Regions from separate parts of the Candidatus Accumulibacter necessarius genome, predicted to be linked through region 1. Evidence: riboswitches for the same ligand, from Rfam matches in the RefSeq annotation. Region 1 holds a riboswitch; each other region holds the start of a gene.
What was found. A riboswitch is a leader RNA that binds a small molecule or an ion and turns the genes downstream of it on or off. The one in region 1 is predicted to bind cobalamin.
Positions count from the first base shown of each region.

Region 2: linked by a shared signal. The riboswitch ahead of bluB (5,6-dimethylbenzimidazole synthase) and the one ahead of V5B44_RS02185 (TonB-dependent receptor domain-containing protein) in region 1 are both predicted to bind cobalamin.
Region 3: linked by a shared signal. The riboswitch ahead of V5B44_RS14340 (energy-coupling factor ABC transporter permease) and the one ahead of V5B44_RS02185 (TonB-dependent receptor domain-containing protein) in region 1 are both predicted to bind cobalamin.

Region 1 covers NZ_JAZKUM010000001.1:419,350-421,604, reverse strand. Annotated here, with positions in the region: gene V5B44_RS02185 (TonB-dependent receptor domain-containing protein) at 1-1,308, opposite strand, end outside; cobalamin riboswitch at 1,436-1,640, opposite strand; gene V5B44_RS02180 (hypothetical protein) at 1,794-1,994, shown strand; gene V5B44_RS02175 (cell division protein ZapA) at 2,008-2,255, shown strand, end outside.
Region 2 covers NZ_JAZKUM010000005.1:124,111-126,365, forward strand. Annotated here, with positions in the region: gene cobD (threonine-phosphate decarboxylase CobD) at 1-117, opposite strand, end outside; gene bluB (5,6-dimethylbenzimidazole synthase) at 229-984, opposite strand; cobalamin riboswitch at 1,026-1,211, opposite strand; gene V5B44_RS14460 (hypothetical protein) at 1,486-1,677, shown strand; gene V5B44_RS14465 (DUF4194 domain-containing protein) at 1,680-2,255, shown strand, end outside.
Region 3 covers NZ_JAZKUM010000005.1:97,180-99,434, reverse strand. Annotated here, with positions in the region: gene V5B44_RS14345 (cobyrinate a,c-diamide synthase) at 1-781, shown strand, start outside; cobalamin riboswitch at 818-1,036, shown strand; gene V5B44_RS14340 (energy-coupling factor ABC transporter permease) at 1,152-1,829, shown strand; gene V5B44_RS14335 (energy-coupling factor ABC transporter substrate-binding protein) at 1,826-2,167, shown strand; gene cbiQ (cobalt ECF transporter T component CbiQ) at 2,157-2,255, shown strand, end outside.

The DNA of each region.
Region 1 (2,255 bases):
ATTGCCGCCGGCAAAGAAGAAGCTGGCCGGAAAATACAGCTCGTTGAAGGTCGGGGCACGAAACGCCGTTCCATACGAGACATGCGCCCGCCATTCCGGGGTAAATTGATAGCCGTACGCAGCGGACCCTGTGGTTTCGCCGCCGAACTGCGAGTTGTCATCACGGCGCAGATTGAACTGTAGCCGGTGCTGATCGATACTGGCGTTCCAGCCCGCCAGCAGCGAGCGAATCGTCCGTTCGCTGACCGTGTAGTCGGTGGTGCCGGAGACCTTCTGACGGGTGTACTCCGCCGCCAGCAGCGCCTCACCAACCGGCAACCTGATGTCGTTCTGCCACGACGCCAGATCCATATCGGTGCGGAAAGTGCTGGCCCGGAAACTACCGGCATAGTCCTTTGCCTGATCGGTACTGCGGCCGAGGCGCAAGGTACTGGTCCACGCCTGATGCAGTCGATTGCGCGAATAGATCGAGTAAGAACCGACCATCTGGTCGTTATTGTAGTTCTTCGCCGGACCCAAGGCAGTGAAGTCGTTTCCGTCGTACTGGTTGCTGCCCTTGCTGGCCAGCAGATTGACGCCGATCTCATGACCCTTTGCCGGGCGTACGGCGAAGTTGGCACTCAGGTTCCTGTTGTAATACCCATCCCGATCCGGGTCATAGAAGACACTCTGCTTGTTGTGGATCGCGTTGAAGCCATCCGTGTTGAGGTAGCCTGCCTGCACGCTGTACGACATGAGATCGCTGCCGCCCGACACGCCGATGGTGGTGTCGCTGGTATTGAAGGAGCCATAGCCGGTACTGGCGTTCACCCGTGCCGGCCCCTCGCCGCGCCGGGTGAAGATCTGGATCACGCCGCCGATGGCGTCGGCACCGTAGAGCGATGAAGCCGGGCCACGCAGGATCTCGATACGCTCGATCTGGTTCAGCGGAATGCGCGACAGCGCTGCGCTGCCGGTGGTCGCAGAACCGATGCGTTGACCATCGATCAGCACGATCGACTGGTTGGTGTTGGCACCTCGGATGAACACACCGCTGTTGGTCCCCTCCCCTCCATTCGCAACGTACTGTATTCCCGGTTGGCGCGCCAGCAGTTGCGCCAGGGTTGATACCCCGGCCTGGTCGATTTCTTCGCGCGAGATGACCGAGACGTCACTCGTCAACTCGTTGGTGCGGGTTGCCTGGCGGGTCGCAGTGACGACAATCGGATCGAGCTGCTGGTCAGCGGCGGAAAGCGCCGTCGAGAACAAGGCAGCGACAGTCAAGGTAAGCGTCGCGGCGGCAGCGGCACGCGGTTGGTCTGGATGCATGACGGATTTCTCCCTGTTGCCGACAAGCGTCCCCGCAAGCCGGCGAGCCATAAACGCGGAATTGCGCGAGGGAGAACAGCAGGCGCGAGCGCCGAGCGTTCGGTGTCCGCTTCCCCGCGGCACGTCCGTCCAGTGGTGTGCGAAGGCCGGTATCCGGGCTCGCAAGTCCTGACATGTCGCCTTCCCAGGCTCTCGCCCAGTGGCATTTCGACACGCCCACACTCGCTGACCGTTGCGGGGGCAGCACAGGCATGGTGTTGCGCGAACACGCACCTGTTTCCCGTTTAACCGCTGCAGAAAACCTGCATGGCGGCACCTTGCACGATACTTTCCACCGCTGAAACCAGCGGAAGCGCCGATTATAGCCTGCCCGAAGGACGGCGATCCTCCTTTGCAACAGAAAGCACCCCCGGTGGCACAAACAACCTTCACAAGCGACCCTTACGCCTTGACCGGACAGGGTTTTTGAATCTATAGTCTGGCCCATGCTGAATGAACTAAACGCCCTCGAGAGCAAGGTGGTCCAGGTGGTCGCGCTGTGCCGCACCCTGCGGACCGAGAATGACGGACTGCGCGAGCAACTCGTCGCTGCCCAGGCCGACAAGGAACGCCTCGCCGAGCGCATGGCAGCCGCCTGTGCCCGGCTTGAGCAACTGGCCCAACAACTGCCCGAAGCCAAGGCCTGAGAACCCCGACCCGATGCCCAACGACGCCAATTTCCTCGACATCACCCTGCTTGGCAAGGAATACCGGGTCGCCTGTCCACCTGATCAGCGTGCCGCACTGCTCAGTGCGGCAGCCTATGTTGACGGCAAGATGCGCGATATTGCCGAGAAGACCAAGAGCAATCTCGCCGAGCGAATCGCGGTCATGGCCGCGCTCAATATTGCCCACGAGCACCTTGGTCTCAATCAGGAATCGCCAGAGCAGCATCAGAAAATTGAATC
Region 2 (2,255 bases), on a different contig from region 1:
CAGTGCCGGCAGTGGCCAGGGGCTGGGGTTGATGCCGGTGGACAGGTCGAGCCAGTCGGCGAGCGGAATGCCGTAGTGCGCGGCTGCGGCGCGCAAGCGCCCCCCGTGTTCAAGCATCCGCCGGGCCGCTCGGCAAGGGGTTACCCGGCATGGACGACAGGCGCCGCGGCAGCTGCGCTTCGGCGACGCGCTGGTCGTCGACCCGCGCCGGGAGGTCGCGTGGCAGCGTCATGCAGGGAAAGTGCCCCGTTGATGAATGGCGGTCTGCAGGTCGGCCAGCGCCGCGCTCAGCGGCTCGGCCTGTGCCGGCCGGGTCTCACCCCATTGCTCGTAGTAGAGCAGGTCGGCGAGCGCCAGACGCGGCAGCCAGCCGGCCTTTTCCAGCTCTGGCCGGTCGTTGAAATGGCTGACCCAGCCGACGCACAGGTAAGCGATCGGCACGATGTCGTGCGGGATGCCCAGTGCATCCTGCAGCGCCTGCTGGTGGAAGATGCTGACCCAGCCCACCCCCAGCCCTTCGGCGCGGGCGGCCAGCCACAGGTTCTGCACGGCGCAGACGCTGCTGTAGAGGTCCATCGCCAGCATGTGCGTGCGGCCGAGCACCACCGGCCCGCTGCGCGAGCGGTCACAGGTGATGCACAGGTTCACCGGTGAGTCGACGATGCCCTGCAGCTTGAGGCGGCTGTAGATCGCGCGCTTCTCGTCCGGAAACATCCGTTCCGCTTCGGCATTGGCGCTGCAGAACACGTCGTGGACGCGTTGCTTGACGATCGGTGCGCGCACGACCAGGAAGTTCCATGGTTGCATGAAACCGACTGATGGCGCATGGTGGGCAGCCAGCAGCACCCGGCCGAGAACGTCGTCGGGCACCGGGTCGGGCAGGAACTGGCCGCGTACATCGCGGCGGCTGAAGATCGCCTGATAAACCGCCGACCGGTCGGCGTCTGAAAAGGCATGCGCCGGCGGCGCGCCAGGGTTTTCCATCGATTCCCCTTCTGGAAAAGCGGCGGCTGCCTGGCCGGGCAGCCCCTTTTTGCCTCCTGGCCGGTCTTCTGACTCGGATTCACCCGGTCGATGCGCCTTCCCGACTCGCGTCAGTGGCCAATGCATCGCCCGTCCTCCTTACAGCGCTGGGCACGTGGCGGACTTGCACCGCCTTCCCGATTCTCCGCCCAGCAGCGCTGGGCAGCACCCGGAGACTCCTGCCCGAAACATCTCGGGCGGATGCGATGGTGCCATAACTGCCGACTTTTTTCACGCACCAGCAGCCCTGAGCGACGCCGGCGCGCGAACGGCCGCCCGACTTGCGCGAGGTCGAGCAGGATTTTCCCGGCCGCGGCCGGCACGTGCGCGAGCGGATCGCGCTGCTCGAACGCCTGCTGGCGCTGGCGCCGCATCCGTCCGGGCCAATGCCTGCCGGGCAGGTCACGGGGAGTTTCATTGTTCCGCCACGGTCAGCCAGCAAGGAGGGGTGCTGTCAAACCCATGTTAGCATCGTCGACGTTGCGCGAGCACGATCTCGCTGAACGGGTGACCACCCTGCAGCTCGCCGACGATACCTGCAAGGCGCTGATCGACGAAACCGCAACCGAGGTCAGCACTTGGCACGGCTTGGGCGCCGACGGTGGGCAACATCTGAAGCCGGCGCGGCTGTCGCGGGTGATTTTCGTGAGGTGACGATGGCAGCAGAGCAACTCCAAACATCGGTCGCAGAGGGGCTGGCGAGTGCCAGCCAGGCTGCCGCCGCGTACGACCTGTCGACGCTGGTGATCCCCCTGCTCAAGGGGGTGATCTACCAAGACGCCGACGCCGGTCTGTGGAATGCGCTGCTGACGCTGCAGGCGCGGGTGCGCGACTATGTCGCGGTGCTCAACCTCGAACTGGTGTTCGACGAAGCCGAAGGCTACGCCTTCCTGCGCTCGCGCCCGGAGCCCGACGACGGGGCTACGCCGCGCTTGCCACGGCTGGTCGCCCGCCGCCCGCTGTCGTTTCCGGTCAGCCTGATGCTGGCGCTGCTGCGCAAGAAGCTGGCCGAGTTCGACGCCAGCGGTGGCGACACGCGCCTGGTCCTCGCGCGCGATGAAGTCGCCGAGCTGATGCGCGTCTTCCTGCCCGAAGGCAGCAACGAGGCGAGGTTGATCGACCAGATCGACGTCCATCTCGGCAAGGTGATCGAACTCGGCTTCCTGCGCCGGCTGAAGGTCGAACCCGGCCAGCCGACGATGGTCGAGGTGCGGCGCATTCTCAAGGCGTTC
Region 3 (2,255 bases), on a different contig from region 1:
CGCCTTGCCGCGCAGCGACGACAGCCTGCCAGAGCGCCATCTAGGGCTGTTGCAGGCGGCCGAGATCGCCGACCTGGCGGGCCGCCTCGACCGTCTCGCCGACGCTCTGGCGGCCTCGGCGAGCGTCTGCCTGCCGCCGCCGGTGTACTTCGCCGCCCCCGCGGCACCGCCCGTACCAGCCCTGCTCGCCGGCCACCGCGTCGCCATCGCCCGCGACGCCGCCTATGGTTTCATCTACCCGGCCAACGTCGACACGCTGCGCGAACTGGGGGCCGAGATCTGCTTCTTCTCGCCGCTCGCCGGCGACGCGCTGCCCGTCTGCGATGCGATCTGGCTGCCTGGCGGCTACCCCGAACTGCACGCGGCAGTGCTATCGACGCGGCGCGACCTCTGGCAGGCGCTGGCCAGTCACGTCGCCGCCGGCAGGCCGTTGCTCGCCGAGTGCGGCGGCATGATGAGCCTGTTCGACGAGGTGGTCGACCGGGAGGGCGAGCGGCACCCGCTGGCCGGCCTGCTGCCCGGGCGGGCGGTGATGCAGCGACGCCTGACGGCGCTCGGCATGCAGGTCGCCGATCTGCCCGAAGGCAGGCTCGCCGGCCACACCTTCCATTATTCGAAAAGCGACACCCCACTGGCACCGCTTTGTCGCGCGCGACGTCCGGCAGGTGGCGACGGCGAGGCGATCTATCGGCAGGGTTCGATCACCGCATCCTACGTCCATTTCTACTTCCCCGGCAATCCGCCGGCGGTCGCCCGCCTGTTCGCCGGCGCCGCCGCCTGATCGCCGCAGCCGCTCCCCAGCGCACGCTTTCGACGTATAATCAACCCCGTTTCGGGTGCCTTGCTCCGTAGCCATGGGGCGGGTGAAACGGGAAGCCGGTGAAGTTGGCCGTCCATGGTGACGGTGACCCATTCCGGCGCAGCCCCCGCTGCTGTAAGCCTGACGACTCCGCAATCCGCCACTGTGCCCAGGCACGGGAAGGCGCGGGGAAGGTCGAAGGCGAGCCAGAAGACCGGCCCGAAGACACGATTGCACCATTCCCCGGGGTGACGGGAAGGCGTCTCTGGTCGCGCCCGCTGCGCATCCAGGCCACCTTCCTCCTGCGGGGTTTTCGGCTGACGGGTCGTCAGCCTTCGAAGGGGGGAACGCGATGCACATCATGGAAGGCTTCCTGCCGGTCGAGCACGCCCTCGGCTGGACCCTGGCGTCGGCGCCGTTCGTCGTCATCGGGGTCCGCTCGCTGCGCCGGCGACTGCACGAGCAGCCGGAGCAGCGGATGCTGCTCGGCGTCGCTGCCGCCTTTTCCTTCGTCCTCTCGGCGCTCAAGCTGCCCTCGGTGACCGGTAGCTGCTCGCACCCGACCGGCGTCGGCCTCGGCGCGCTGCTCTTCGGGCCGACGGCGATGGTACCGGTCGGCCTCGTCGTCCTGCTCTTCCAGGCTCTGCTGCTGGCACACGGAGGTTTGACGACGCTCGGCGCCAACCTGTTCTCGATGGCCATCGTCGGTTCCTTCGTCGCTGCCGGGCTCTTCCGCGCCGGCCGCCTGCTGCACCTGCCGCTCGCCATCTGCGTCTTCGCCGCCACCTGCTGCGCCAACCTGGCAACCTACCTGACGACCTCGATCCAGCTCGCCTGGGCCTTTCCCGATCCGGCCGGCGGCTTCGCAGCATCGTTCGCCAAGTTTGCCGGGATCTTCGCCATCACCCAGATTCCGCTGGCAATCAGCGAGGGATTGCTGAGCGTGCTGGTGGTCAACGCCCTGCTGCGCTTCAACCGCGACGAGCTGAAGGGCCTGCCGCTGTTTGCCGGTCGCGAGGTGCGGGCATGAAGCGCACGAACTGGTTGCTGATCGCCGCCGTGCTGCTGCTGACGGCGTTGCCACTGTGGCTGGTGCCGCGGCCGGCGGCCGGCCCGGACGGCCAGCCGGGCGAGATCTTCGCCGGCGCCGACAGCCAGGCACAAAAGGCGATCGAGGAGATCGCCCCGGGTTACCAGCCATGGTTTGCGCCGCTGCTCGAGCCGGCGAGCGGCGAGATCGCTTCCCTGCTCTTCGCCCTGCAGGCCGCCATCGGCGCCGGCATCATCGGTTACTGGCTGGGAGCGGCGGTCACCCGCGAGAAGATGCGGCAGGCCGCCAGGCACGAATGCAGCGACCGTGCTGATTGAGCAGGCGGCCTACGGCAACCGCTGGCGACGGGTCAGTCCCGCCGCCAAGGGCAGCCTCGCGCTGGCCGGGCTGCTCGCCGCTTTCGTC